Regions from separate parts of the Glutamicibacter sp. FR1 genome, predicted to be linked through region 1. Evidence: riboswitches for the same ligand, from Rfam matches in the RefSeq annotation. Region 1 holds a riboswitch; each other region holds the start of a gene.
The links. Region 1 has a riboswitch for S-adenosylmethionine ahead of ACLQ8T_RS13975 (OsmC family protein). Riboswitches for the same ligand answer to the same signal wherever they lie in the genome.
Positions count from the first base shown of each region.

Region 2: another riboswitch for S-adenosylmethionine. It lies ahead of ACLQ8T_RS01275 (O-acetylhomoserine aminocarboxypropyltransferase/cysteine synthase family protein); the one in region 1 lies ahead of ACLQ8T_RS13975 (OsmC family protein).
Region 3: another riboswitch for S-adenosylmethionine. It lies ahead of ACLQ8T_RS01350 (ABC transporter substrate-binding protein); the one in region 1 lies ahead of ACLQ8T_RS13975 (OsmC family protein).
Region 4: another riboswitch for S-adenosylmethionine. It lies ahead of ACLQ8T_RS03270 (O-acetylhomoserine aminocarboxypropyltransferase/cysteine synthase family protein); the one in region 1 lies ahead of ACLQ8T_RS13975 (OsmC family protein).

Region 1 is NZ_CP178602.1:2,907,716-2,914,862, forward strand. Features, by position in the region: gene ACLQ8T_RS13970 (DEAD/DEAH box helicase) at 1-1,190, opposite strand, end outside; SAM riboswitch class IV at 1,331-1,452, shown strand; gene ACLQ8T_RS13975 (OsmC family protein) at 1,484-2,029, shown strand; gene ACLQ8T_RS13980 (FadR/GntR family transcriptional regulator) at 2,120-2,827, opposite strand; gene ACLQ8T_RS13985 (L-lactate permease) at 2,852-4,528, opposite strand; gene ACLQ8T_RS13990 ((Fe-S)-binding protein) at 4,675-5,439, shown strand; gene ACLQ8T_RS13995 (LutB/LldF family L-lactate oxidation iron-sulfur protein) at 5,457-6,908, shown strand; gene ACLQ8T_RS14000 (LutC/YkgG family protein) at 6,905-7,147, shown strand, end outside.
Region 2 is NZ_CP178602.1:243,420-250,566, reverse strand. Features, by position in the region: gene ACLQ8T_RS01300 (Fur family transcriptional regulator) at 1-168, shown strand, start outside; gene katG (catalase/peroxidase HPI) at 248-2,428, shown strand; gene ACLQ8T_RS01290 (methylated-DNA--[protein]-cysteine S-methyltransferase) at 2,516-3,160, opposite strand; gene ACLQ8T_RS01285 (RNA polymerase sigma factor) at 3,142-3,639, opposite strand; gene ACLQ8T_RS01280 (histidine phosphatase family protein) at 3,755-4,315, opposite strand; SAM riboswitch class I at 4,426-4,537, shown strand; gene ACLQ8T_RS01275 (O-acetylhomoserine aminocarboxypropyltransferase/cysteine synthase family protein) at 4,636-6,009, shown strand; gene ACLQ8T_RS01270 (CoA-binding protein) at 6,009-6,503, shown strand; gene ACLQ8T_RS01265 (DeoR/GlpR family DNA-binding transcription regulator) at 6,817-7,147, shown strand, end outside.
Region 3 is NZ_CP178602.1:261,470-268,616, forward strand. Features, by position in the region: gene ACLQ8T_RS01335 (LLM class flavin-dependent oxidoreductase) at 1-56, shown strand, start outside; gene ggt (gamma-glutamyltransferase) at 138-1,961, opposite strand; gene ACLQ8T_RS01345 (SDR family oxidoreductase) at 2,178-3,041, opposite strand; SAM riboswitch class I at 3,329-3,420, shown strand; gene ACLQ8T_RS01350 (ABC transporter substrate-binding protein) at 3,545-5,176, shown strand; gene ACLQ8T_RS01355 (ABC transporter permease) at 5,188-6,144, shown strand; gene ACLQ8T_RS01360 (ABC transporter permease) at 6,159-7,046, shown strand; gene ACLQ8T_RS01365 (ABC transporter ATP-binding protein) at 7,075-7,147, shown strand, end outside.
Region 4 is NZ_CP178602.1:672,062-679,208, forward strand. Features, by position in the region: gene ACLQ8T_RS03255 (methionine synthase) at 1-114, opposite strand, end outside; gene ACLQ8T_RS03260 (DUF1852 domain-containing protein) at 133-1,125, opposite strand; gene ACLQ8T_RS03265 (LysR family transcriptional regulator) at 1,248-2,189, shown strand; SAM riboswitch class I at 2,422-2,512, shown strand; gene ACLQ8T_RS03270 (O-acetylhomoserine aminocarboxypropyltransferase/cysteine synthase family protein) at 2,599-3,906, shown strand; gene ACLQ8T_RS03275 (cystathionine gamma-synthase) at 3,903-5,108, shown strand; gene ACLQ8T_RS03280 (hypothetical protein) at 5,293-5,616, shown strand; gene ACLQ8T_RS03285 (HNH endonuclease) at 6,362-7,147, shown strand, end outside.

The DNA of each region.
Region 1 (7,147 bases):
TCCCAGGAATAGCGCACGGTCAGCGGGGTTTGGATGCTCTCCAAGGACAGCTTGAGGCTGGGCCGCGCGGGTACCGGGATGCGGTAGCTGCCATTTTCGCTCTTCAGCGGCGCCATCAAGCGCAATCGGTCCACATGCTGGGTCTCGAAAAGATCGATGGCTCCATCCGGAACGATGTGCGCACCGGATTCGATGAACGCCGCCAGTTCCTTCGTGACCGGTTCAGCGAACTGCGCCAAGCCGAGTTCCTTGGCCTTCGGCAACGGGCTGGTAGCGTAGGCCAGCAGGGTCGGCGGCGTACCGATCGGCAAGAGGTGGTGGTGCTCTTCGTGCGGCCCACGCAGCTTGCCTTCCATGCGCAGGCCCTGCTCAGTGCGGCGCACATCCACGTGGGCCATGGCAGGTTGCGCACTGAATTCCACCGGGAGCTTGGCAGCGGAACCGCCGTTGACGATCTGCACTCCGGCGTCGCGCAGGGCCTCGAAGGCATCCAGCAGGTCTTGGCCAGGCAGATCCATCAGCGAGATCCAGTCCTTGGGATCCCATGAATGCCGGTAGGTGTTCTGTTCCACGTGTTCGCGCAATCGGTCCAGTTCAACGACCGCTCGGCGCTGCTTCTTGGAGAAGCGCTCATCGAAGGCGACGTTGCGCCAGCTGACTCCGGTCTGGACCCAAGGGCTCTTGGTGCCTCGGCGCGCCGGCCGCGCCTGCAAGGTCAGCGCGTCCGCGCCGCCGTAGCGGGGTTCGCTGACCACTTTAAGGATCAATCCCAGCGGTTCCTCGTCAACCAGTTGCTCATCTGGAATTGCTGGAAGCAGACGGTCAAGGGTTCGTTCCCACTGCGGCTTGCTGTTGCGTTTCCATGCGAAAGGGTCCGCGCCGGAGTCGGAGACGAAGAAGCCCTGGTCCTCTTCGGTGGTGACTTCAATGAGCAAGGCGGCGACATCCTCGCAGGATTGAACGCCCGGATGCTTGCTGCAGAAGCTGGTGAAGCTGATATTGCCGCGGTTGATTTGCAGTTCGGCCATCACCGATTCGCGCAGCACCATTGCGGAAATGCGGGAAAATCCCGGCTTCATGTCCCGGTGGACGATCTCCACTTTTCCGGAATCGCAGAGGAACTGGCCCAGATTGTATTCGGATTCGGTCACCAAGGTCTGGGCCGCAGAAAGTGTCAGCTGGAATTCCATACTCGCCGTTCATTGTTCGTGCAGTGGGTGCCCGAGAGCTCGATTCCATCTTAGCGAGCAGCCAGACAAGATGCCCGATGACGAAAAGTTACCCCTGCCCTTTACACGCTGGCACCGCAGCCGATAGAAAAGAACTACAGAATCACGAGTTCCGCTCTTTGAGCCCTGGCTGAGCGGACGGCAACCCTCCTGCGTCATTGTGCGGGGTGCCCCAGGTGAAGATTCGACGCATCTTGAACGCCAAGGTGCGTAAGCGATGGCGCCCCTTGCGCCAGAAAGGGGATCAATTCCTCATGTCTAATGCAGCATCTACCCTGACCGTGTCCGAAGACCGCGCACAGCGCCTGCAGGAAGCAGGCAAGGGCTGGGGCGAACGCATCTCGGCGGCCCCGCAAAGCGCCAAATTGACCTTTACCGTTCAGGGCGAGGGTTTCGATTCGGTAGCCAGCAACATTGTCTCCGGGAAGCACACCTTCCAGGTCGACGAGCCAGCTGCCCTGGGTGGCAATGATGTCGCGGCAAGTCCGGTGGAATATGCGCTCGGCGCGCTGATCTCCTGCCAGGTTGTGGTCTACCGCTTGTACGCGCAGAACCTCGGCATCCAGGTGGATGAGGTCAAGATCCAGGCCAACGGCCACCTCGATGTCCGTGGCCTCTTCGGCATCGACAAGTCCATCCGCCCGGGCTTCTCATCGGTAGAACTGGATATCCAGATCTCCGGCCCCGAATCGGCCGAACGCTATGAAGAACTGCGCCAGGCAGTGGATGCCCACTGCCCGGTACTGGACCTGTTCGCCAACCCGGTACCGGTGACAACCGCGGTGAGCATCGCCAGCTAGCAAATACGGCAATGGCGCCCCGGGGCCGGATCGGAAAATTTCCGAACCGTTATGCGGGGCGCCATGCGCGTGCTGAATTCTTGCTTATCCTTACCGCGTCTGCGAGTAGAACCAGTTGATGTGCTCTTCGAGCAGCTGGGCTGCCCGTTCACGCTGATTCGTCGCAAAAGCGTGGTGGATGGCCTTGTGCTGGCGGCGCAGCACGCGCACCACCGGCTGCCAGGCCTCGTCGCTGGGCACCGAGTCGGAGACGTAGTCGCTGATCGAATTGCGCAGCGATTCCATCATCGATTCCACCACCGAATTTCCTGCCATGGATGCCAGGCGCACATGGAATTCGGCATCAATGCGGTGGAAGGCTTCGCGCGAAAGCTGCGGATCATCCATGCGCATGATCAGCACCGCGGTGCGGTCGATGACCTGCTGGGCGTAAACCGGGTCGCGGGGGTTCATTTGCGCGGCCCAGGTTTCCAGCAGGATGCGCGACTCGACGATCTCGCGGACGTTGATGCCCTTGGCCGCCAAGTGCAGCCGCAAGGCCTGCGAAATGCCGGCCGAGGGGTTGGAGATGATCACCGCTCCGGAGTTGGGCCCGGAGCCGGTAGACGTCTTGATAATGCCCATCACATCAAGGATGCGGATGGCATCGCGGACCGAAGCCCGCGAAATCCCATGCCGCTCCGCGAGCGCACGCTCGCCGGGAAGCTGGTCCCCTACGGATAGCTTCTCTGTACGCAGATCTTCTTCAATTGCCTGGAGAACGATCTGGTACGCACGCGGAGCTGGATTCATTGACATCGGATCTATTTTAGCCGGTCAGGGCTACGGCAGCATCCAGGACAGTACCGGGGTGGACTGCAGGTAAACCAAGCAGCACAGCACCAGCAGCATGCCTACGGACCAACCGGCAACCTTCTTCAGGATCACCGATTCCTGGCCTTCCATCTTCACCGAAGTGGCGGCGATGGCCAGGTTCTGCGGCGAGATCAGCTTGCCGACCACGCCGCCGGAGGTGTTGGCGGCAACCAGCAGGGTCGGATCGATGCCGGCATTGACGCCGGCGGTCTGCTGCAGCTTGGCGAACAGCGCGTTGGCCGAGGTGTCCGAGCCGGTCACCGCGGTGCCGATCCAGCCCAGGATTGGCGAGAGGAAGGCGAAGAACGCGCCGGTTCCCGCCAGCCAGGTGCCAACGGTGATGGTCTGGCCGGACAGGTTCATCACGTAGGCCAAGCCCAGAACCGACAGGATGGTCAGTGCCGCGAAGCGCATGTTGTAGATGGTCTTGCCGATTTCGGCGACGCCCTCGGCGAAGGTCATCTTGTATTCGCCGTTGCCGTCGTTCTTCGAGTAGACCAGGGCCACGATCAGGCCGGTGATCAGCAGCAGGGTGCCCGGGGAGGACAGCCACTGGAAGTTGTAGATGGTGGAGGTGACCGCTTCGCCTTCGGCGTTCAGGATCTTGCCATCCAGGCCCGGCCAGCCGAACTTGATGTCGGTGCTTGCCAGCCATGCAGGAATGTCCACGCCCAGCTTCCACAGCTTGGCAACGCCGAAGATGACGATAACCAGCAGGTACGGGAACAAAGCCATCCAGGTGTTGCCCATGTGCAGCTTGGTGTTGTCCTCATGGGGAACTGCTGCGGCTTCAGCGGTCAGTACGCGCTGGCGAGCCTCATCGGCACCCTTCGGGGTCCAGAAGCGAAGCAGGATGACGGCTGCGGCCAGGCCAACCAGCGACGCGACGATATCGGTCAGCTCGTAGGAGAAGTAGGTCGAGCACAGCCACTGCGCGACACCGAAGGAAATGCCGATGGTCAGGGTTGCTGGCAGGGTCTGGCGCATACCGCGCCAGCCGTCGAGGATCAGCACCAGGATCGATGGCACGAACAGTGCCAGCAGTGGCGATTGGTGGCCGACAATGGCACCGATGTCAGCAGCAGGGATGCCGGTCAAAGCACCAGCGGTGGTGATTGGGATCGCCACGGCGCCGAAGGCTACTGGGGCGGTGTTGGCGATCAGCACGGCGCAGGCAGCGCGCAGCGGGGACAGGCCCAGGGCCAGCAGCATGGTGGCGGTAATCGCCACCGGGGCGCCGAATCCGGCCAGCGCTTCAAGCAGGCCGCCGAAGCAGAAGGCGATCAGCACTGCCTGGATGCGCACATCGCCGCCGCCGATGACGTCGAATACGCGACGCAGGTCCTCGAAGCGGCCCGACTTGACGGTGACCTGGTAGAGGAAGATCGCCATGACGACGATCCAGACGATTGGGAAGGCACCGAAGACCATGCCCATCAGTCCGGAATTCAATGCCATTCCGACTGGCATGTTCCAGCCGAAAATGGCGACAATAATAGCTACAACTAGCGAGCCAAGGCCTGCCCAGTGGGCCTTGACCTTGATAACTGCCAGGAGCACGAAAAATGCTACAAGCGGGATCAGCGCGACAAGTGCTGAAACAGCAATGCTCCCCGCAATCGGATCCGTGGATGGTGTAAACACGGTGTGGGCGTCCTTACTCGAGGTGGTCTGACCATATGTGGTCCGACCACCAAGAGTACAAGGTGAGAGCCATCACAACAAGTCTTGACTATCAAGAAGCGGGTGGAATAGCATGGTCTGACCACACCCTGAAAGAGTCATTTATTATGCGAATTGCTCTCTTTGCCACGTGCATTGTGGATGCTATGTATCCGGAAACCGCCAAGTCGACCGTGAAAATCCTGGAACGCTTGGGCCATGAAGTCATTTTCCCCAAGGCGCAAGCCTGCTGTGGGCAAATGCATATGAATTCCGGCTATATGCCTGAAGCGCTGCCCGTTGTCGAAAACCACATCAACGCCTTCGACACCGAAGACTATGACGTCGCGGTCGCCCCCTCGGGTTCCTGCGTCGCTTCGGTCAAGCACCAGCACCCCTACCTGGCCGAGCGCCTGGGCAAGCCCGAGCTGAAGGACCGCGCAGTTGCAGTCGGCAAACGCACCTATGAGCTGAGCCAGTTGCTGGTGGATGTCCTGGGCATCACCAACGCAGCAGAGCAGCTGGGCAGCTACTTCCCGCAGACCATCACCTACCACCCTTCCTGCCACGGCATGCGTTCGCTGAAGCTCGGCGACCGCCAGCTGGATCTGCTCAAGACCGTCGGCGGCATCACCGTCAACGAGCTGCCGGAAGCCGACCAGTGCTGCGGCTTCGGCGGCACCTTCGCGATCAAGAACTCCGATGTGTCCTCGGCAATGCTCGAAGACAAGATGAAGAACATCTGCTCCACAGGCGCCTCGGCCTGCGCGGGCGGCGATGCCTCCTGCCTGATGCACATCGGCGGCGGCCTTTCGCGCACAGGAGCCAAGCCAAAGACCTTGCACCTGGCCGACATCCTGGCCAGCACCATGGAAGAGACGGTGTCACTGTGACTCAGGTATTCCTCGGCATGCCAGCCGGCGGACAGGGCAACCTGTTCGAGACCGAGCCCTTCCCCAAGGCGGCGCACCGCGAACTGGGCAACACCCAGATGCGCAAGAACCTGCGCCACGCCACCCACACCATTCGCGACAAGCGCCTGAACGTCGTGGGCGAACTTCCTGACTGGGAAGAACTGCGCGACGCCGGCAGCGCAATCAAGAACACGACCATGGCCAACCTCGAAGATCGGTTGGAGGAGTTCGAGAAGAACTTCACCGCCCGCGGAGGCATTGTCCACTGGGCACGTGACGCGGCCGAAGCCAACAAGATCGTCACCGAGCTGGTCAAGGCCACCGGCTCGAATGAGGTCGTCAAGGTCAAGTCCATGGCCACCCAGGAAATCGGCCTGAACGAGCACCTGGAAACCGAAGGCATCGACGCATTCGAAACGGACCTCGCCGAACTGATCGTCCAGCTGGGCAACGACAAGCCAAGCCACATCCTGGTTCCGGCCATCCACAAGAACCGCACCGAGGTGCGCGACATCTTCCTCAAGGAGATGCCGGTCGTGGATCCGGACCTGACCGACGAGCCAGCCAAGCTGGCCGAGGCCGCCCGCAAGCACCTGCGCAAGAAGTTCCTCTCCGCCAAGGTCGCCATCTCTGGTGCGAACTTCGCGCTGGCTGACACCGGCACCCTGGGCGTTGTGGAATCCGAAGGCAACGGCCGCATGTGCCTGACCCTGCCAGAAACCCTGATCACCGTCATGGGCATCGAGAAGGTCCTCCCGCACTGGGAAGACATCGAGGTCTTCATGCAGCTGCTGCCACGCTCCTCCACCGGCGAGCGGATGAATCCATACACCTCTCTGTGGACCGGCGTGACCGAAGATGACGGTCCGCAGAACGTGCACATCGTCTTGCTGGATAACGGCCGCACCCGCGCGTTGGCTGACCGCTTCGGCCGTACCGCACTGAACTGCATCCGTTGCTCGGCGTGCATGAACGTGTGCCCGGTCTACGAGCGCACCGGTGGCCACGCCTACGGTTCGACCTACCCGGGCCCAATTGGCGCGATTCTTTCGCCATTGATGACCGGCATCGAGGTCGAGGAAAACGGCTCCCTGCCATACGCCTCCTCGCTGTGCGGCGCCTGCTACGACGCTTGCCCGGTGAAGATCAACATCCCGGAAATCCTCGTGCACCTGCGCGGCGAAGATGTGGATGCCAACCGCGATAAGCACAAGCTCCCTACCCAGATGGATCTGCTGATGATGGGCGGATCCTGGGCGTTGGGCAAGGGCAAGAACCTGGGCCTGCTCGAAAAAGCCTTGCCACTGGGACGTTTGGCTGCTGGCAAGGATAAGAAGATCAAGAAGCTTCCGGGTATCGCCGCAGGGTGGACCCAGAGCCGCGACATTCCAGCCCCGCCAAGCAAGTCCTTCCGCGACTGGTGGAGCGACGAGAAGGAGTCCAAGTGAGCGCAAAAGACGAAATCCTAGGACGGATCCGTTCAGCGTTGGCCGACGCTCCGGTCGCCGATGAGATTCCCCGCGAATACCGCAAGACCTCGGATATGGGCGAAGCCGAACTCATCGAGCTGCTGGTCGACCGCCTGGTCGATTACAAGGCCGGCGTGGACGTCATCAACGCCGCGCAGATCCCGGAATTCGTGGCCGCCAAGCTGGCCGGCGCCTCCAGCGTCGTCTACCCGCACGGC
Region 2 (7,147 bases), 740 kb from region 1:
CAGTGCGGCAAGCTGGCGGACGTCGACTGCGCTGTCGGCGGCGCCCCGTGCCTGCATGCGTCCAACGATCACGGCTTCAGCATCGACGAGGCCGAAGTGATCTACTGGGGCACATGCCCTGATTGCCAGGCTGCGAATGCGCAGAAAGATGTCGTAGTAAACCCCTAGATTTGCCATCACGCAGGACTCGTTCCGCGTGGCGGACATGAACCTCACAATCCCCTAAAAAATCCGGAAGGAAGAGCACATGTCTGAGACGACCGCAGGTCAGTGCCCAGTAGTTGGCGCGGGTCGAGTTCACCCAACCCAGGGCAATGCCAACACCGAATGGTGGCCGAACAAGCTGAACCTGAAGATCCTTGCTAAGAACCAGCAGGTATCGAACCCGTTGGATGAGGACTTCGATTACATCGAGGCGTTCAACGCACTGGACATGGAGGCCCTGAAGGCCGACTTGGCCGAGATCATGACCCAGTCCCACGACTGGTGGCCAGCAGACTTCGGACACTATGGTCCGTTCTTCATCCGCATGGCTTGGCACTCCGCCGGCACCTATCGCTCCCACGATGGGCGTGGCGGCGGTGGCGCAGGCCAGCAGCGATTCGCCCCATTGAACTCGTGGCCAGACAACGTATCGCTGGATAAGGCTCGCCGCCTGCTGTGGCCGGTAAAGAAGAAGTATGGCCAGGCCATCTCCTGGGCCGACCTGATCCTGCTGGCCGGCAACGTGGCTCTGGAGGACATGGGCTTCGAGACCTTCGGCTTCGCCGGCGGCCGCAAGGACGTCTGGGAAGCTGACGACGACGTTTACTGGGGCCCTGAAAAGGTGTGGCTGGACAACGAGCGCTACACCGGCAAGCGCGACCTGGAAGCCCCTCTGGCTGCAGTCCAAATGGGCCTGATCTACGTGAACCCTGAAGGTCCAGACGGCAACCCGGATCCGCTGGCTTCGGCCATCGACATCCGCGAAACCTTCCGCCGCATGGGTATGAATGACGAAGAGACCGTAGCGCTGATCGCTGGCGGCCACACCTTCGGCAAGACCCACGGCGCCCACGCCGATGACAAGATCGGTCCGGATCCAGAAGCAGCTCCGCTGGAAATGCAGGGCCTGGGTTGGAAGAACGGCCACGGCACCGGCAAGGGTGCAGACACCGTGTCCTCCGGTCTGGAAGTGACCTGGACCTACCACCCAACCCGTTGGGACAACGAGTTCTTCCACATCCTGTTCGCTTACGAGTGGGAACTGTTCGAGTCGCCAGCAGGTGCTAAGCAGTGGCGCCCGGTCAACGGCGGCGGAGCCGGCCTGGTTCAGCCTGCGTTCGACACCTTGGAGAAGCGCGAACCGCGCATGCTGACCAGCGACCTGGCACTGCGCTTTGATCCGATTTACGGTCCGATCTCCAAGAACTTCAAGGAGAACCCGGACAAGTTCGCCGACGCTTTCGCCCGCGCCTGGTTCAAGCTGACCCACCGCGACATGGGCCCGAAGTCCCGCTACTTCGGCCCAGAGGTTCCAGCCGAGGACCTGCTCTGGCAGGATCCGCTGCCGGCTGCTCCAGAAATCACCCTGGGTGCCAAGGAAATCGCCGAGCTGAAGTCCCTGATCAACGACGCTGGCCTTTCGGTGCAGCAGCTGGTTTCCACCGCGTGGAAGGCCGCAGCGACCTTCCGTTCTTCGGATAAGCGCGGCGGCGCAAACGGCGGCCGCATCCGCCTGGAGCCGCAGGTTTCCTGGTCAGTGAACCAGCCGGAGCAGCTGAAGCCAGTAATCGCCAAGCTCGAGGAAATCGTTGACCAGTTCAACGCCACCTCCGAGATCAAGGCATCCTTCGCCGATGTTGTGGTCTTGGCCGGCAACGTCGGTGTTGAGCAGGCTGCCCTGGCAGCCGGACAGCAAGTCGAGGTTCCATTCACCCCGGGTCGCGTTGACGCAACCCAGGAGCAGACCGACGTGGAGCAGTTCGCTTGGCTGGAGCCAGTCGCTGACGGCTTCCGCAACTACGACTCCGGTTTCCTGAACTTGCCTAGCGAGTACCTGCTGATCGACCGCGCGAACCTGCTGGGCCTGTCGGCTCCTGAGATGACCGTGCTGCTCGGCGGCCTGCGTGTCATCGGCAACAACTGGGATGGCTCGAACAAGGGCGTCTTCACCGACACCCCGGGCGCTCTGACCAACGACTACTTCGCGAACCTGCTGGAACTCGGCTTGGAGTGGACCCCGTCGGCTGACGAACAGACCTACACCACCACCGACGGCCGTTGGACCGGCAGCCGCGTGGACCTGGTCTTCGGCTCCAACTCGGAACTGCGTGCTCTCGCCGAAGTTTACGCCTCGGACGACGCCAAGGAGAAGTTCGTCAAGGACTTCGCTACTGCATGGGCCAAGCTCATGGACGCGGATCGCTTCGAACTGCTGACCAAGTAGCCGCTAACTTCTGGCAGATAGTGCTGGGCTGTTGCTCCCCTGATGGGGAGCAACAGCCCAGCACTTGCTTAATCCGGCTATGGGCAGTTAAAAAAGCGTCGCCGCGCTGCCTGCGAAGTCCGGGTTTTCAAGTTTCAGCAGCTCCGTCTTGGCTTGCAGTCCTCCCAGATAGCCGCCCAATGAGCCATCGGTGCGCAGCACCCGGTGGCAGGGCAGCACGATGGGAATCGGGTTGGTGGCGCAGGCTGAGCCGACGGCCCGCACTGCCTTCGGCTTGCCGATTTGCTGCGCGAGTTGGGCGTAGCTGCGGGTCTGGCCGTAATCGATATGTTCCAGTTGAAGCTGCACCTGGCGGCGGAACCGCGTCGAGAGCTGCAGGTCCACCGGGAGCTCGAAACTGTGCCGTGTGCCCGCGAAGTACTCATCGAGCTGCCGGGCGGTCCCATCCAGGCTCGACTTGTCGCGCAGGATGCGCGGGCTGAGCTTTTCCGAGAGCAGCTCAAGTATGCGGTCATGGCCCTCGGACTCGAATGCCACCCGCACCAGCCCGGCATCGCTGCTGGCCAGCAGCAATGAACCCACTGGGCTGTCGACCACCCGATAGGCGACATCGACAAGTTCAAGCGCCCGGGCTTTTTCAGCGAGCTGGCCTTGCAGCGCGTCGAGGGTTTGCATTTCAGCGGCCGTCGCCTGCTGCTGATAATTTTTTTCGTTCATGGCTGCTCCCGCCATAGTTCCTGGTCGTCGAGCCGGACCCGCAGGTTCTTGATCCCGTCGGCACCGGCCCTGCGGGCAGCGGCTTCGCTGCCCGAAAGGATTTCGGCAATTTGCGCGTAGCTCATCCCGCCGAGGTACCGATAGGCCACGACCTGCCTTTGCTTGCCGGGAAGCTGATTCACCTCGTGCCAGAGCTGCAGATTGTCCAACTGCAGATCCGGCCGGTTCTTCCCGGACGCGGGACTGTCCACGTCCTGGCCGATGAGGATCTCCGGCTTATGCTTGCGCAACTCGTCAATGGCCTTGTTCCGGGCAATGCGCACCAGCCACGCCAGGACATTGGCATCATCTGGCAGCTGCGGGTACGCCTTGAGCGCGGCGAGGAAGGTTTCGGACCAGGCATCTTGCGCGCGGTGCTCATCCAGCAGAGCGCGGCAAACACGCAGGACGTTCAGTCCATAGTCTTGGACTATCCGCTCGAATGGTGCTTGCATGCCTCTCCTGGGATTTCGCGACCTGCTGGCCCCTCACCGTGTAAACGCAACGGCCACCTGTTCTGTGAGGTGCGAATGAAGAATTTTTTCATTCACCCCGCTGCCGCACGGATTCCTAGAATGCCACCAGGTCAGATTCACCGGCGAGCTGCTCGAGCCGGGCCAAATCCACGTCGATAATCTCTCCATTCTCCACGCCTTGGGCTTGCCTGGTTCCTGCCAAGGCGTCGCGAATGGTGCGCATGGTGGCGCCATGGCTGACAATCATGATCTTGCGCCCGGCATGCTTGCTGGCTAGGCCCATCAGCGCCGGCACCGCGCGGTTCAAGATGTGCGCACGCGGCTCAACCTGCTCTGCGGCGGCAGCCGATTCCTCGTCGCTGACTTCCGCCATGATCCGGCCTTCCAGCGGGCCGAAACCGCGTTCGATGAGTTCCGGAACTGCGTTGCCCGTCGCTGCCCCGATCTGCTGGGCGATCAGGACGGCAGTTTCCTGGGCACGCACCAAGGGGGATGCCAGAATCAGCGAAAAGTCTTGGCCGATGAGCTTGCGCCCGACCTCGCGAGCTTGCTCGCGTCCGGTTTCGTTCAGCGGGATGTCGGTTTGCCCCTGCAGTCGGCCTGCAAGGTTCCAATCGGTCTGCCCGTGTCGAACCAGTACCAGCGAAGTATCCATGGCTCCAGCCTACCGGTGCCATAGATGTCGAAGAATCTCCGATCACAGGCCCGATACGCAACGTTACGACTCATAGTTGGGTCACGAACGGTCATGTTGCGAAGATTATTACACCATCCCGAGCGGCTGAGAGATCTGGTTCGATGACGCCGCAGCAACCTGCCACATCCGGTGGTTACGGTGCTACCGCCAGAAACGATGCAGCCGCTTACCCGTTGGAGAACGGCAGGAAGCGACATTGATTCCGGGATTCCTGCCTCGATCGCGGCCCGCCCTGCGGTGCACGTGAAACCCCCGTCGACAAGGAGTCGCAAGCCACCATGGCAGATCACAAGTTTGGATTCCGCACCCGCGCCCTGCATGCCGGAGGCACCCCCGATGCCGAGCATGGCTCACGCGCAGTGCCCATCTACCAGACCACGTCGTTCGTGTTCAAAGACGCTGACGATGCGGCCAACCTCTTTGCCCTGCAGAAGTACGGCAACATCTACTCGCGCATCGGCAACCCGACCGTGGCGGCCTTCGAAGAGCGCATGGCTTCGCTGGAAGGCGGCATCGGCGCGGTAGCCACCGGATCGGGCATGGCCGCGGAATTCGTCACCTTCGCGGCGCTGGCCCAGGCCGGCGACCACATTGTCGCCTCCTCGAAGCTCTACGGCGGCACCATCACCCAGCTGGATGTCTCGCTGCGCCGCTTCGGCGTGGACACCACCTTCATCGACTCCAACGATCCGGCCGACTTCGAAGCCGCAATCCAGGAGAACACCAAGGCCGTCTACACCGAGGTGGTGGCCAACCCGTCCGGCGACATCGCCGACCTGAAGGGCCTGGCCGAAGTCGCGCACCGCCACAACATCCCGCTGGTCGTGGACTCGACGCTCACTCCCCCATACATCCTTCGCCCCATCGAGCACGGCGCGGACATCGTGATCCACTCGGCCACCAAGTTCATCGGCGGGCACGGCACCACCCTGGGCGGCGTGGTCATCGAGTCGGGCAAGTTCAACTGGGGCAACGGCAAGTTCCCCACCATGACCGAACCGGTAGCCAGCTACGGCAACGTCTCCTGGTGGGACAACTTCGGCGAATACGGCTTCCTGACCAAGCTGCGCAGCGAGCAGCTGCGCGACTTCGGACCGTCGCTTCCGGCCCAGTCGGCATTCCAGCTGCTGCAGGGTCTGGAGACCCTTCCGCAGCGCATGGACAACCACCTGTCCAACGCCAAGCAGGTCGCCGCCTGGCTGGAATCCGATGAGCGCGTGACCTACGTGAACTACGCAGGCCTGGATTCCCATCCGCAGCACGAGCAGGCCAAGGAGCTGCTGCCCCTGGGCGTCGGCTCGGTCTTCAGCTTCGGAGTGAAGGGCGGACGCGAAGCCGGCGCCAAGTTCATCGAGGCGCTGCAGCTGGCCAGCCACCTGGCCAACATCGGCGATGCCCGCACCCTGGTGCTGCACCCTGCCTCCACCACGCACCAGCAGCTGAGCGCCGAGCAGCTGGTCTCCGCTGGCGTGCCAGAAGATCTGATCCGCTTGTCGGTGGGCCTGGAAGACGTCGAAGACATCCTCTGGGATCTGGACCAAGCGCTGGCCGCTTCGCAGGAAGCTGCCGCCGGTTCTGCCGCGCAGTTCGAAGCACCGGCTTATGACGGTTCCGCCTGCGCCTTGCCAACCGCTTCGAAGGGAGCAAACTAATGACTGCAGTTGAAACCACCTGGGAAGGCCCGGGAGCCGCGCAGCGCCTGGAGATCCTGAGCGAGACGAAGACCATCGCCATTGTCGGCGCTTCGAACAAGCCGTCACGTGCCAGCTACTTCGTGGCCACCTACCTGCTCTCCTCCTCACGGTACAAGGTGTACTTCATCAACCCGGTACTCGACGAGATCCTGGGCCAGCCGGTGTACAAGTCGCTCGCCGATCTTCCGGAGACCCCGGATCTGGTGGAGGTCTTCCGCAAGCATGATGACCTGCCCGGCGTGCTGGACGAGGCCCTGGCCGTGGGCGCGAAGACCCTGTGGCTGCAACTGGGTTCCTGGCACGAGGAAGTGGCCCATCGCGCCGAGGCCGCGGGCATGAACGTGGTCATGGACCGCTGCGTGAAGATCGAGCACGCCCGCTTTCATGGCGGTTTGCGCCTGGCCGGATTCAACACCGGCGTGATTTCCTCGAAGCGACAGGTCCTCGCCTAGGAAGTCCGGAGCTCCACATAATGGGTGCATGCAGCATTCCGCTGCATGCACCCATTACGTGTTCGGAACAGGTCCAGAGTTTCCGTGCAGGCCGACGGACTGGGCTTGTCCCGCGGCTCATTCGACAGGAACGTACAGTTCACCTGCGCAATCATGCGCGATGCAATTTCCTCGCCTCCCCCGAAACCCACTTAAAACCAAATAAAACCAAGAATTCCCTAGATTTTCACTTGACGATGTCACGCAATCGGGCATAAAGTCATGGAAACACAGATCAATGTGTTGCAGGTCATGAGGAATTGCGGAGGCAAGAATGTTCGCCGAAGAACGACACCGGCTGATCGTTGGGCAGCTCGAAGCTGACGGGAAAGTAACCGTCGCCGAGCTCGCGCAGCGCTTCGACATTACCCGGGAAACCGTGCGGCGGGATCTGGCCCAGCTGGAGTCCGAGAACTACCTTCGCCGCGTCCATGGCGGAGCGGTTGCCATCACCGAGGCGAGCACTCGCGAGGAAAGCTACGTGGTGCGCACCGCCATCCATTCCGAGTCCAAGGCCCGCATCGCCCAGCGCGCACTGAGCCTGCTGCCGGTCTCCGACGCCTCGGTTGTCATCGACGCGGGAACCACCACGGAAATCCTGGCCG
Region 3 (7,147 bases), 760 kb from region 1:
ACACCCACCGTGCAGCCCAGTTCAAGATCGCCAACCGGATGGCCGCGCAGGCCTGAGCATCAGGCTAGATAGCGCAATCGGCGGCCTGCGGCAACTTCGCAAGAATGTTGCCGCAGGCCGCCGTTTTCACTGCGTGCCTACTTGATCGGCTCCAGCACCATGGCCGAACCGCCGCCGCGCCTGGTGGGCTCGGCCGCTGCCGTGAGCGTGCCATCGGCCGCGATCTCCACCGCTTCGACGGCGCCGATTTCAGCCTGCGGGGTGAAGGAATCGCCAGCTGGCGTGAGCTTGTGGCCGAAGGCCTCAAGCGCAGGACCATAGGCTTCGATGAACTCGGGTTCGGCGGTGACCGCGGCAGTATTGCGCTGCGAAGCCCGCGGCGCGGCGATGGCTTCGCTGATGCTCATGCCCAAGTCGATGCGGTTCACCAGGGTCTGCAGCACCGTGGTGATGATGGTTGAACCGCCCGGGGAACCGATGGCCAGCACCGGTTCGCCGTCCTGCAGGACAATGGTGGGCGCCATCGATGAGCGCGGGCGCTTGCCCGGCTCAATGCGGTTCGGATCCTGCGGATCGTAGACCGTGGAGAAATCGGTCAGCTCGTTGTTCAGCAGGAATCCGCGGCCCGGAACCACCATGCCCGAGCCTCCGGTCTGCTCGATGGTCAACGTGTAGGAAACGACGTTGCCCCAGCGATCCACCACCGACAGGTGGGTGGTGGAGATGTTTTCCGTGTCCCGCTCTTCAACCGGCTCGCTGGTGGCAGCCGGGCACTGGCCATCATAGTTCTCGATATCGCCCGGAGCGACCGGCTTGGCCGCGGCCTGGTCCGGGTCGATGACGCACGCCCGCTCCGCACCGAACAACTTGTCGGTCAGGGTGCGGGTCGGGACGTTGGCGAAAGCCGGGTCGCCGACGAATTTGCCGCGATCAGCGTAGGCAAGAGCAGTTGCCTCGAAATAATGGTGCAACGCATCGGCTTCGTCCATGGCCGCCACGTCGAACTGGCCCAGGACGTTCAGCGATTCGCCGATGGTGGTTCCTCCGCTGGAAGATGGAGCCATGCCGAAGACATCGTAGCCCCGGTAATCCACTTGCGTGGGTTCCTGCTCAACCACTTCGTAGCCGGCCAGATCGGCGGTGGACAACTGCCCCGCGGGAACCGGGAGGCCGGTATCTGCGCTCTTTGGCGGTGCCTGCACCGTGTGGGCGATCTCGGCGGCCAAGTCTCCCGCATAGAACCCATCGAGGCCTTGCTTGGCCAGCATCCGATAGGTGTCCGCCAGATCCGGATTCTTGAAGATGGTCCCGACCTGGGGAGCATCCCCGCCGGGCAAGAACAATTCGCTCGTGGCAGGGAACGCGGCGAACCGTTCCTTGTTATCCAAGGTCTGCTCGCGGAAGGTCTCATCAATGGCAAAGCCGCGGGAAGCGATTTTGGTTGCCGGGCGCAAGACCTGCTTCAGGTTCTGCGAACCCCAATTGTCCAGGGCGCGTTGCCATGTGGCCAAGGTTCCGGGCACGCCTACTGCCACGCCGCTGGTAACCAGTTCCGGGGTGAAGTTGTACGGCTCGCCGGTTTCGGGATCAATGAATGCGTCATTGGCCATGCCTGCCGGGGCGGTTTCGCGACCATCGATCGTGCTGACCTTTCCCGACTGCGCATCGTAGTAGAGGAAGTATCCGCCACCGCCAATGCCGGCGCTGTAGGGTTCGGTGACGCCGAGGGCCGCCGCGGTGGCCACAGCCGCATCCACGGCGTTGCCTCCCTTGCGCAGGACCTCGATACCGGCGGCGGTGGCCTCCGGGTCCACCGATGACACCGCGCCTCCGGTTCCGATGGCAGTCGGGACCTTTTCGGTGTGGCGTGGATCCGCACTCGCCGAGACAGCCGAGAAAGCTCCCAGGCCCAAGGCGATGGCTGCAGCGCAGGCAACTGGCCTCAAACGTGCTCGTGGCATACTTTGATCTCCTCTTCAGGTGGGGATGAAGTATGCGCAAATTTACGGGAGCGGGCTCTCCCGGCGAGCTTGTGACACGCGGCACTATCTATCTGGGTGTTAAATTTCCCCTTGTCGAGCGAATATTCGCGGTTATGAAGCTTAAATGCTGAAGGGCAGGCACCGCGGCAACGACTGCCGCGAGTGCCTGCCCGTTGGACCCTTGATGAGAGGGTGCTACTTGTCCAGGTTGTCCTTGATGACCTTGCCCAGGGACGCTGGAGCGCGGCCGATCAGCTTGGCCAGGTCGCCGGTTCCAACCTCCAGTGCTCCTTCGCGAATGCGCACGTCGGTATCGACGAGGATGTGCGCGAAGGGTCCGGGGACTCCGGCGTCAGCGTAGATCTTTTCCAGCTGTTCGGGATCCATTTCCTGGTAGGCGACGTCCTGGCCAGCGGCGGCGCCGACAGCGCCAGCAAGCTGGGCGAGGGTGAATGGCTTGTCGCTGCCCAACTCGTAGATCTTGCCGTTCTGCTCTTCATCGGACAGCAGCACCGCCGCGGCTGCCTCCGCGAAATCGGCACGGGCGGCAGCGCTGATTCTGCCCTCGCCCGCGGCACCGAGGATTACGCCGCTATTGAGGTAGCCCATGAGCTGGTCGGTGTAGTTTTCGATGTACCAGCCGTTGCGCAGCAGCACGTAGCCGATGCCTGATCCAGCCAGCAACCGCTCGGTGGCGATGTGCTCCTCGGCGAGCTCCATGCCGCCGGTCATCGCGTTGGCAATTGACGTGTAGGCGATCAGCGAGACGTCCACCTGCTTGGCGGCGTTGATGATGTTCTCATGCTGGGCGACGCGCTGGCCTACCTCGCTGGAGGAGATCAGCAGCAGCTTGTCGACGCCTTCAAGCGCGGAAACCAGATCTGGCTGGACGTTGTAATCGGCAACGCGGGTTTCCAAGCCCTTGCCTGCCAGCGGGGCCAGTTTTTCTTCCGAACGGCCGATGGCAATCAGCTGCGCGGGATCGGCCCCGCGCTCCAGCAGTGCATCGATGACGAGTTTTCCCAGCTGTCCGGTGGCTCCGGTAATTGCGATCTTCATGAGGTCCTCTCGTAAGTTCTTGCATCTGCTACAACCGGCTAGCGGGTGGGGTAATTCCCCAAACCTTCAATCGGAAATCCAGCATAAGCAAGGATTTCTGCGGATCTGCCCAAACCTGCCGTCATGGAAAGTCATATGACGCATGAAAGGGTTTTCGTGACGCCCAGTATGACGAACATCGGGCATTTCAGGATGCTTTGTGTGACTTCATGACCGCTCCTTACGTAACGCTTGTCTGCTGAATTCACGGGTTGCAGACTTGAATTGTTCGGCCGGTACAGCCGGACACCCCATCCAGAGCGACCGAGAGACCTGGCTCGTTGAAGTCGCAGCAACCACCCGTGAACGGGAGCGGTGCTAAGGCCAGGACCGATGGAGATTGCTAATTTTCACGGCGGTCTGCGGGGAGAAACTCGCCAAGAGTATTCCCACAAATCATGGCAGAACGTGCAGCGAATCTAGGCGTAATCCTCGGGTCACCAACCGAGAGGACATTTGAAATCATGCGTACAGCACATTTTGGACTGAAGACCACTGCGATTCTTGCCGTTCTGGGCTTGTCGCTCACCGCTTGCGGAGGCAACGCCACCAAGACGGGCGCAGCGCAAGCAGCAGCCGATCCAGGGACTCCGGTTGAAGGTGGCACCTTCACCTTCGCTGAAGTTACCCCTATCAACAATTGGCAGACTCAGGCAGCACGCTTCTATGAGAAAGCGAATGTTCTGAACTCAGTGCTTGATCGCCTGACCTACTACGATGTGGAAGCCGGCAAACTGGTTGGCTGGATCGCCAGCGAATTCGAAGCTAATGAAGACCAGACGGAGTTCACCTTCACCATTCGCGACGGTGTCACTTTCTCAGACGGCTCCACGCTGGATGCTGAGGCTGTGAAGCTGAACCTGGACGCCCTTGGAAAGGGAATCAAGTCTGCCCAGATTGCGCCAAACGTTGACTTTGCTGCCTATAAGTCGGCAGAGGTCGTAGGGGACAACAAGGTCAAGGTCACGCTCAAGCGGCCAGATGCCAATTTCCTTAGGTCGACTTCCTCCGTAACTGCTGGTTTGGTGTCCCCGAAGACCCTTGAACTGGACAATGCCGCGCAGTCTTCGATCTCCAAGATTGTTGGTTCCGGCCCATTCGTCTTCGAATCGGAAAAGCCTGATGAAGAAGTCGTTTTCAGCAGCCGGGATGACTACGCCTGGGCGCCAGAAACTGCGCCGAACCAGGGTGATGCCTATCTGGATACCCTGGTTATCAAGTACCTTCCAGAGGTCGCTAGCCGTGCCGGCGCCGCCCAGTCCGGGCAGGTGGATCTCGTCCGAGGATTGCAGCCGGTAGATGAACAGGTGCTGGCCTCCAGTGGCGGCAAGGTTTATGCCGCCGAAGGGGTGGACCTGACCACCAACCACGCGGCCGTGCGCATTGGCTCGGGAAAGCTGGAAGACGTCAAAGTCCGCCAGGCACTGCAGGTTGCAATCGACCGCCAGGCAATCAAAGACACCGTTCTCTCGGATAGCTATGTCATCTCGGGATCGATCCTCAACCACAAGGCACCAGGGTTTGTAGACCTGTCAGCTGAATTGGCCTATAACCCGGAAAAGGCCAAGCAGTTATTGGACGAGGCCGGATGGAAGCCGGGCGCAGATGGCATTCGGGAGAAGAACGGGAAGAAACTGGAAGTCACGGTTTCCACCTCCAATAACTCCGTAGTCATTAAGCCAGCGTTCGAACTGATTGAACAGCAATGGCGCGAGATTGGTGTCCAGCTGATCAACCGCGCGGCAGACAATACTTTCCTGACCAACGCACTTGTCGACGACAAGGTGGAGTTCTTCGGAACTCGCCAGTTTGCGTACGGCGGACTGGGCCCGGTCTATGCACCTGCGAACAACAACCAGACCCTTCGCGCTGATCCTGAACTGAACAAGCTTTTCATCAAAGAGCAGTCGGCGGCCACCGATGAGGAACACCTGAAGCTGGTCGAAGAGGAACAGCGTGCCCTGGTGCTGGACAAGGCCCTGACGCTGGTTCTTTGGGACGAAGTCCAGGTCTATGGCGCCAATAGCTCGGCGAACGTCGAGTTCACTTCCGGTACCGCGCCCATCTTCCAAGGTGCTTGGAAGAGCGAAGGCTAGGAACCAAATCCATGGGCACTTACATCGTAAAACGACTGGGACAGGCGCTTCTGGTCATCTGGCTTGCCTACACAGCGGTTTTCATTGCCGTGCAATCCTTGCCGAATGACCCGGTCACGATCTTCCTGAGCACTGACTCGGCGGTGGATCCGGCCACCATTGCCCAGATGAAGGCATACTACGGATACGACCAGCCGCTCTTCGTGCAGTACTTCTCGCAGTTGCTCGGGCTGCTTCGCGGGGATCTTGGATATTCGTTATCCAATGGTTCGGAAGTGGCGACGCGCATCGGGGAAGTCGCTGGATCCACCTTGGTTCTGGCTGGTAGTGCATTCGTTCTTTCGGTGGTATTCGCCCTGATTATCGCGTCGGCTGCGAGCTTGGCCAGAGGCGGGAAGTTGCGCAAGGCGCTGCTGAACCTGCCACCTTTGATGGTTTCGATACCTGTTTTCTGGTTGGGGCTGCTGCTCTTGCAGCTGTTGGCCGTGCAGCTCGGCGTGATGTCGCTGTTCCCGGATGGATCGTTCATGTCGTTGGCGGTGCCAATCTTCGTGCTGGCCGTGCATCTGAGCGCTCCGATTGCCCAGGTCCTGATCAAGAGCGTGCAGGAAGTGAATAGGCAACCGTTTATTGAAGTTTTGCGCGCCAAAGGCGCAAGCGAAGCATGGATCTTCTACCGGCATACCTTGAAGAACGCGGCCCCGGCCGCGCTATCCATTGCCGGTATCACCATTGGTGCCTTGCTCGCTGGTTCCGTCATCACCGAGACCGTGTTTTCCCGCGCGGGATTAGGCCAGCTTATCTTGCAGTCAGTGACGGCGCAGGACATTCCACTGGTCCAGGGATTGGTGCTGCTGACCGCAGTCGTTTTCACCGCAGTCAACTTGCTCGTTGATCTCATCCACCCGCAGCTCGATCCACGCATCGTCACGTCAACAAGCGGCGCAACCCGCTCGCTTGTTGCGTAAGGAAAGTAGGACTAATGAGTCTCATAACCGAACACGTTGGATCGGTGGCCAGTGATGACCAGCCGATGGCTTCAACCAAGCCTGCAACCAAAATAGGAAATCCAGCAGCACGCTGGTTTGCCGCCTGGTGGGTTCTCATTCCGCTGGCCGTATTTGTGGCGTGGGCTTTTCTTCCATCGCTCTTTACGGGCCACGACCCGATTACTGGTGTGCCGGCTGACAAGCTGCTAGCGCCATCCGCGGAACACCTGTTCGGAACCGACCATCTGGGGCGTGACATCTACAGCCGAGTTGTCTACGGAACGCGCCAGACGCTGCTGACCGCGGGCCTGGCGTGCTTGGTTGGAAGCGTTGTCGGCTCGATCCTCGGTCTGCTGGCGGGCACTGCTGGACGGTTCGCAGATACCGTGGCAATGCGATTTGTCGATATTGTCCTGGCAGTTCCGGCATTCCTCATTGCGCTGATTCTGGTCACCGCGACTGAACCTGGACCGCTGTCCTTGGGCCTGGGTGTAGGCATCGCCTCGATCGCGGCATTCGCACGCCTCGTGCGAACAGAGGTGCTGAGGGTCCGCTCTCGCGATTTCGTGCAGGCAGCGTTAATGAGTGGCGGGAAGTACTTCACGGTGCTGCGTCGGCACATCATCCCGCATATCGTCGGTCCGGTGCTGTCCTTGCTAGCTGTGGATCTGGGTGCTGCAATTCTTGCGATCTCCGGTTTAGGGTTCCTCGGCTTCGGGTCGCCACCGCCAACCCCTGAATGGGGACTGCTGATTTCCGAAGGCCGCCAGTACCTTTCGGTGGCTTGGTGGTTGACGACATTGCCGGGATTGGTCATTGTGTCGGCGGTCATGCTGACAGCCGTACTGGGACGTGCCATCAACAAGGCATTCCGCTTCTAGCTCTACTCTTCGATGAACGGACAAGACCATGAACGCAACCAGCAACGCTTCTTCTGCGGTGATCCGCATAGAGGACTTAACCGTCCAGTATGCCCAAGGTA
Region 4 (7,147 bases), 1.2 Mb from region 1:
GCGCAATTGCTCGCCTTCAAGCTTCCAAGGGGACCAAAGCTTTTCAGGTTCGGCAAGCCATGAAGGCTTGGGCAGGCTACCGACAATCGACGTGGGGATAAGCGGGGAAGTCATGAGTTATCTTTCGGAATCTTAGGCGACGGGTGCCGGGCAGGAAGCGGACCACTGATCGAGCAGTTGGCGATTCGGGATGATGAAATGCTCTTCGGTGAACTTGCCTTGGATCTTGCCCAACTGAGTTCGTTCTTCGCGGTCATAAAAGACGCGAGTGGGGGAGAAATCTTCGGCGCCAAGGCTCGGGTGGTACACAGCCGGTGCCGCCGAATTGGCGTTGTAGATCTCCGGGCGGTAGATCTTCTGGAACGTCTCCATGGTGCTGATCAGGCTGATCAACTGCAGATTCGTGTAATCGTTGAGCAGGTCGCCGCGGAAGTAGAAAGCCAGCGGGGCAACAGCGCCTGGTGGCATGAAGTAGCGCACGCTCAAACCCATTTTTCCGAAGTACGCGTCGGTCAAGGAATTTTCATCCTGCTGGTATTCCAAACCAAGCACTGGATGGCTGTTGCCGGTGCGGAAATAGGTCTTGGAAGTCGAGACGCTGATGCAGACCACCGGCAGCTGGGCAAAACGCTCACGGTACGCCTGTGAGTTCAAGAAATGCTGGAAGAGCTGCCCATGGAGATCGCCAAAATCCTCCGGAAGCACCGGGGCTCCGCTGTCATTACACGATGCTGGGAGCACCACGCTGAAGTCGTAATCGCGGACATAGGAAGAAAAATTATTGCCGACCATGCCCTGGGACCGGGTACCCGTGAGTTTATCCACGATCGTGGTTTCAAGCACTTCTAAAAGAGGAAATTCCTGATCGGTATTATTGGCAGAAAAATGTACATTTGCGGAAATGATTTCCAATTCCAGTGTATAGCGGTCACCTTGGGGATTGTCCCAGTGAGCCAGGGAATTGAAACGGCGGTTGATCATCGTCAGGGCATTGCGAAGGTTCTCTTCGCGACGCTCTCCGCGCGCCAAATTGGCGAAGTTTGTCGTGGTTCGAGAATTCGCAGAAGGGGAGTAATTCTCGTCGAATCTTGTGGTGCTAATGCTGAAATTTAATGCGTCTGCCATGATGGCCAATCTGTATTTGGGAGGCCTGGACAGGCCGAGGGGAAGTCGTTGCGTCAATCATGCAGGGTGATTCTTGATATCAGGTAACTCGATATAACTATGGATTCATATAGACTCAAACTATGGTTCAGGTTTCGAATGGATTGACGCTCCAGCAGCTGCGCTACTTTGTGGCGGTCGCCTCCGAGGGGTCGATCTCGGCTGCCGCCGACCTCATCTACGTCGCGCAGCCCAGCATGTCGGCGGCGATGAAGGAACTCGAATCCCGGGTGGGACGCACCTTGCTGATGCGCTCGGCCAGGGGAGTGACGCTCACTGCTGAAGGCGCAGAATTCCTCGGCTACGCCCGGCAGGTGCTCGAGCAGGTGGAGCTTCTTGAGCACCGCTACCTCGGCCGCCCCGCCGCGCGGCGGCTGCTGGGCGTCTCCACCCAGCACTACTCCTTTGCGGTGGATGCCTTTGTCCGGATGGTCCAGGCCAGCGGGGCCGAGGAGTACCAGTTTTCGCTCCGCGAGACGCGCACCGAGGAAATTATCGAGGACGTGCGAACCCTGCGCAGCGATATCGGGATCCTCTACCGCAACGACTTCAACCGGAAAGTCATCGACAAGCTGCTGCGCGAATCCCGCCTGGTGTTCCACCCGCTGTTCCTCGCCGACCCGCACATCTTCGTATCGCGCAGCAACCCGCTGGCCACCCGTGACCAGGTCACCCTCGAAGACCTCGAAAACCTGCCTCGGCTGACCTTCGATCAAGGCGCGAACAACTCGTTCTACTTCGCCGAGGAAGTGCTCTCCACACGCTCCAGCCAGCGGGAAATCCAAGTCTCGGACCGTGCGACCATCTTCAACCTGATGATCGGCCTGGGCGGGTACACGATCTCCACCGGCATCATCAGCGACGAGCTGGATCCATCCATCGTTGCCATCCCGCTGGACATCGATGAGCGCATCGAGATCGGCTGGATCGATCATGCCGCGATCCCGCTCACCGACCAGGCTCAGCGCTACCTGCAAGAAGTCCGCGCAGTGGTGGCCAGCTTCGGGGTGGAAGTGCTCGGCTGAGCCGCCAACAGCGTAACTCTCGGTCATCGAGTGCCGCTCCATCGTCATAAACTTCCAGAAAAACCTTGAAAGTCTCGGGGTTTTTCTCATTTTGGTGCGTCATAAAGTGGCGCCAGCCACCGCGTCATCATGACAAGTGCACGACATATGAAGCTTGGCGGCCTTGTATGAAGCCGGCCGCCCGATAGCGCTTGCACCCCTCGCAGCCCATGGCCAACCATGGAAGAACAACAAACCATCAAGAGCGACTAAGAGATCTGGCTCGTTGACGTCGCAGCAACCATCGGGAAACCGAAAGGTGCTAATGCCAGGAACGATGGAGCAGTTCCGAACGCGTTTTCGCGCTGTGCTTCGTGCCGCCGCACGATGCCAATCGGTGCACTCCCTCGCAGAGAATCGAGGAGGAGCTATGAGCCAAGGAACCGACGCGGTCCACGCAGGATACCGCCCGAGCGGAGACTTCCGCCCAATGCTGCCGCCACTGCACAATTCCGCAGCCTACCAATTCCAGTCGCATGCCGAAGCGATCGAGAAGTTCGCGCTGCGCCAGGCCGGCTTCACCTACTCGCGCACCGGCAATCCCACCGTCTCGATCCTTGAACAGCGTGTGGCAGCACTGGAAGGCGGGGCCCAGGCGGTAGCCACCGCCACCGGCCAGTCCGCCGTCGCCCTGTCCCTGCTGGCCCTGACCCAGGGGCCCAAGCACATCGTGGCCTCCTCCTCGCTCTACGGCGGCACCGTGGACCTGTTCACCGACACCTTCGCCGACTTCGGGATCCGCGTCAGCTTTGTCGACCAGGCTGATCCTGCCGCCTGGGAAGCTGCCATCGAGTCGGACACCCGGGCGTTCTTCTTCGAATCCGTTTCCAATCCGCTGTGCACCGTGGCCGATATCCCGGCCATTGCGGCCATCGCGCACGAGCGCAACATCCCGGTGGTGGTGGACAACACCCTGGCCACCCCGCTGAATGTGCGCCCGCTGGAACTCGGCGCGGACATCGTGGTGCACTCGGCCACCAAGGGGCTGGCCGGGCACGGCTCGGTGCTTGGCGGGGTAGTGGTGGATTCGGGAACCTTCGACTTCTCCGATTCCTCTCGCTGGCCGCAGATTGCCGCCCCGCGCGAGCGGCTGAATGGCACTTCGCTGCTTGAACGCCACGGGCCGGCGGCCTATGCGATGCTGGTTCGTTCCAAGTTCCTGCACGATCTGGGCCCGACCCTCGCACCGGCCAGCGCCCAGGGCATCCTTGCAGGCATCGAGACCCTGCCGGTGCGCGCGGCCCACGTGCAGCGCAGCGTCGCCAGGCTGATCGATGCGCTGGCCGAGTATCCGGGCATTGCCGCCATCCACCACCCCGCGCTGCCCGAGCACTCCAGTCACGAGCTGGCCCGGACGCTGGCGCCGAAGGGCACCGGCTGCGTGCTGGCCATCGAGCTGGCCCACCCATCCCTGGTTTCCCCGGTGATCGACGGGCTCAAGCTGATTTCCCTGGCCGCGAATGTGGGGGACACCCGCACCATGGTCTCCCACCCGGCGACCATGACGCACTGCCGGCTCTCGGAGCAGCAACTGGCCGCCGCGGGCCTGAACACCTCCACCCTGCGCCTGTCGGTCGGGCTGGAAGACCCCGCCGACCTGCTCGCAGACATCACCCAGTCGCTGGATCTCGCGCTGGCCGCGACCACCGCCGACACCAAGGAAGTGAGCTTCGCATGAGCGGCTTCAACACCCTCGCTGTGCACGCCGGCCAGCACAAGGATCCGCACACCGGAGCGGTCGTCCCGCCGATCTACCAGACCAGCACCTTCATCCAAGACGGTATTAACGTGCTGCGTTCCGGGCACGAATACTCCCGCGGCTCCAACCCGACCCGCAACGGCTTCGAATCCCAGCTCTCCGCGCTGGAAGGCGGCGCCGCTGGATTCGCCTTCGCCTCGGGCATCGCGGCCGAAGATGCGTTGCTGCGCGCGGTGCTTGAGCCCGGCGACCACATCATCCTCGGTGCCGACGGCTACGGCGGCACCAACCGGCTGATCTCCAAGCTGCACGGCAAATGGGGGATCAGCTCCTCGGCGGTGGACATCACCAACCTGGATGCGGTGCGCGCCGCGCTGCGCCCGAACACCGCGCTGCTCTGGGTGGAGACCCCGTCCAACCCGCTGCTGGGCATCGCCGACCTGGCCGGCTGGGCCGCCATCGCCGCCGAGCACGGCGCCCTGCTGGTGGTGGACAACACCTTCGCCACCCCGTACCTGCAGCGGCCGCTGGACTTCGGAGCGCACGCGGTGGTGCACTCGACCACCAAGTACATTGGGGGGCACTCCGACGTTCTCGGCGGCGCGGTCATCGTGGCCGACCACCTGCACCGTGGCCAAGCGCTGGCCGAAGCCGTCGGCTACCAGCAGTTCGCCGGGGGAGCGGTCTCCGGTCCGCAGGACTCCTACCTGGCCGCCCGCGGGCTGAAGACCCTGGGCCTGCGCATGGAACGCCACTGCGCCACCGCATCCACCCTGGCCCGCTGGCTCGATGACCGCACCGAGGTTGCCCGCGTCTACTATCCCGGGCTGGAAAGCCATCCGGGCCACGAGCTGGCCGCCCGCCAGCAGCGCGGTTTCGGCGGCATCCTCTCGCTGCAGCTGGCCGACGAGGCCGCGGCCCGCGCCTTCGCCGAGTCCATGGAATACTTCCAGCTCTCGGTGTCCCTGGGCGGGGTGGAATCCCTGGTCTGCTATCCGCGCGAAATGACCCACGCTTCGCTGATCGGCACCCCGCTGGAGATCCCGGCCAACTTGGTCCGCCTCTCGGTAGGCATCGAGGAGCCCGAGGACCTGATTGCCGATCTGGAACGCGGGCTGGCCGCAGCCGCGAAGGCTTCCGAGGCCGACAGCATCCAGCACCGCAGCCTGGCTACCGCCTGACCTGCCGTCGCAGCACGCGGGCCTTCCACACAGGAAGGCCCGCGCGGGCGTTTAACGTCGGTGTCACTCAGCGATTCGCACCTGCGGCGTACGTCAGGCAGGGAATACTGGGTTCTGGAAGTGAAGATCTCCGGTCACCGTGATCGGTGGTCCAGAATGAAGACTGCATCCCGGGGAGCCAAACGTGTCGCAAATTCCAATGAAAGCATTCGGCATCGTGGGCGTAGTGGCCATGCTTGGTTTGAACATCTCGGTGCTGGCCTTCTTTGTTCTGTGGAAGATTGCCGACAGCACCGCAATCGGCCACATGGAATCGGAATCCAGTGTGGACCCGGGCCAGATGCTTCCGAATTCCGAAATGATGTGGTTGGCAGCGCACGGTTCCGTGCTGATGCTAGTGGCGTTGGACGTGCTTATTGTTGCAGGGCTGGTCAAGATGGCAGGTGCCCCGCAGCGTGCCGCCAGTAGGAACCAGAACGCCTATTCGGCAAGCGACCGTCTGGTTTAGCAAAGCAATTGGGTTGGCGCCGCAATCCAAAGGCGGCGGAACCCCGCACCAATATTTGATCGGGCTATTCCAGAATCTGGAATTCTTACACTTGGCGACGCGATACTGGACGATTGGCTACCAATAGAAATCAAGTGTTCCAAGAGCTGACGGCCACGTGCTTGGTTGTCAGCAGGAGGGTCACCGTACCGCCCCGCTATTGGCCTCTTAGGTCGCACTGGAAATGTCTGGGAGAGCAAGAGAACGACCGTTTTCGAGATGGTATCGCCGTGCGATCACACGGGTTATTCTCTGTTGTTGCTTCCCTGCGGCTGAGCAGGTTCAGCGGGACTACTACTCGTGGAAGATGGGCCCAACGAGGAGTGTCCGAATCCGGCGGTAGTCCGGTGTCGTGACGAGGTAAGTACCCTGTGTGGACTCTGCTCGGGTCGAGTTGCCATAATGAGATTGTCGAAGGCAGTAGCGTTCGAAAGTAGGCCCGGCAGTCCTCCGGAGGTGTGACGAGCCGGGCTAGCGTATTTAACGCCTGCTCCGGACCGTGTGGGTCGAGGAATGAGCCATAGCATCGGGCTCCGTTGGCATTGCATTGACTCGTGGCATCCACTGCCACTGTGCCCGATCGGGCCCAGAACCTCAGCATCGCCACCTGCGAGGTGTGGTTGCCAGTGGGAGCAGATAAATAGACTTGTCCGCAGTCCGCACGCGCATGCCCGCGGCACGACATTTCGGGCGCATGCTGGTTCCCATGAGCACAAACATCGCGCAAGCACTGAAGGACCTGGCCAACGCCAAAGCGCTGGCCGCTTCAGCGACCCGGCGCCTGGCCCACGCGGGACTCACCGCAGGCCAAGCCGCCTATTTCGCGCTGCTCACCGAAGACATGACCCAAGAACTCACCCGTACGCAGGTCCACGCGGCCGCCGCCCTGCGGAGCACCGGCGCGCACAAGCTGGACCAGGAATCCTTCCAGGCCATCACGGACCTCGGGCCCGACCCCACCATCGAGGAAATCGACGCGGCGAAGGGGCGCACCACCACGGGGCGCACGCATTTCAAGGATGCCAAAGGGTTGATGACCGGATGGCTGGATATCCCGCGCAGCACCGCGGCCGCCCGGCTGGTGCAGGCCGACTGCCTGCTCGGCGGCGTAGACGAAGCAGGAGAACCAACTGCCCCGTGGTTGCCCGAACTCGCCGTGCAGTTCGAAGACCCGGGCATCGATCCGCGGCTGGTCGCCTCGGCGGCGATGAAGCTGCATTCGGTGCGCAAGGACCTGGGCGAAGGGAAAGCGGCCGAAGCGAAGAAGCAGCAGCTGCAGGCCGAGTCCGCGGCGTTCCTGCGGTCGGAGCCGAAATCGGCGCGCAAGCACATCAACGACCTGGTCGCGCAGGTCAAGGCCGGCAAGCGCCCGCTGAAGGCCTTGCTGGATGGGATCGGGATCTTCAAGCGCGGGATGCGCAAGGGGCTGGTTGAATACCTCTTCCGTGTTCTGCCCTCGCAGTCTGCTTATATCGAGGCGTATTTCGCGAAT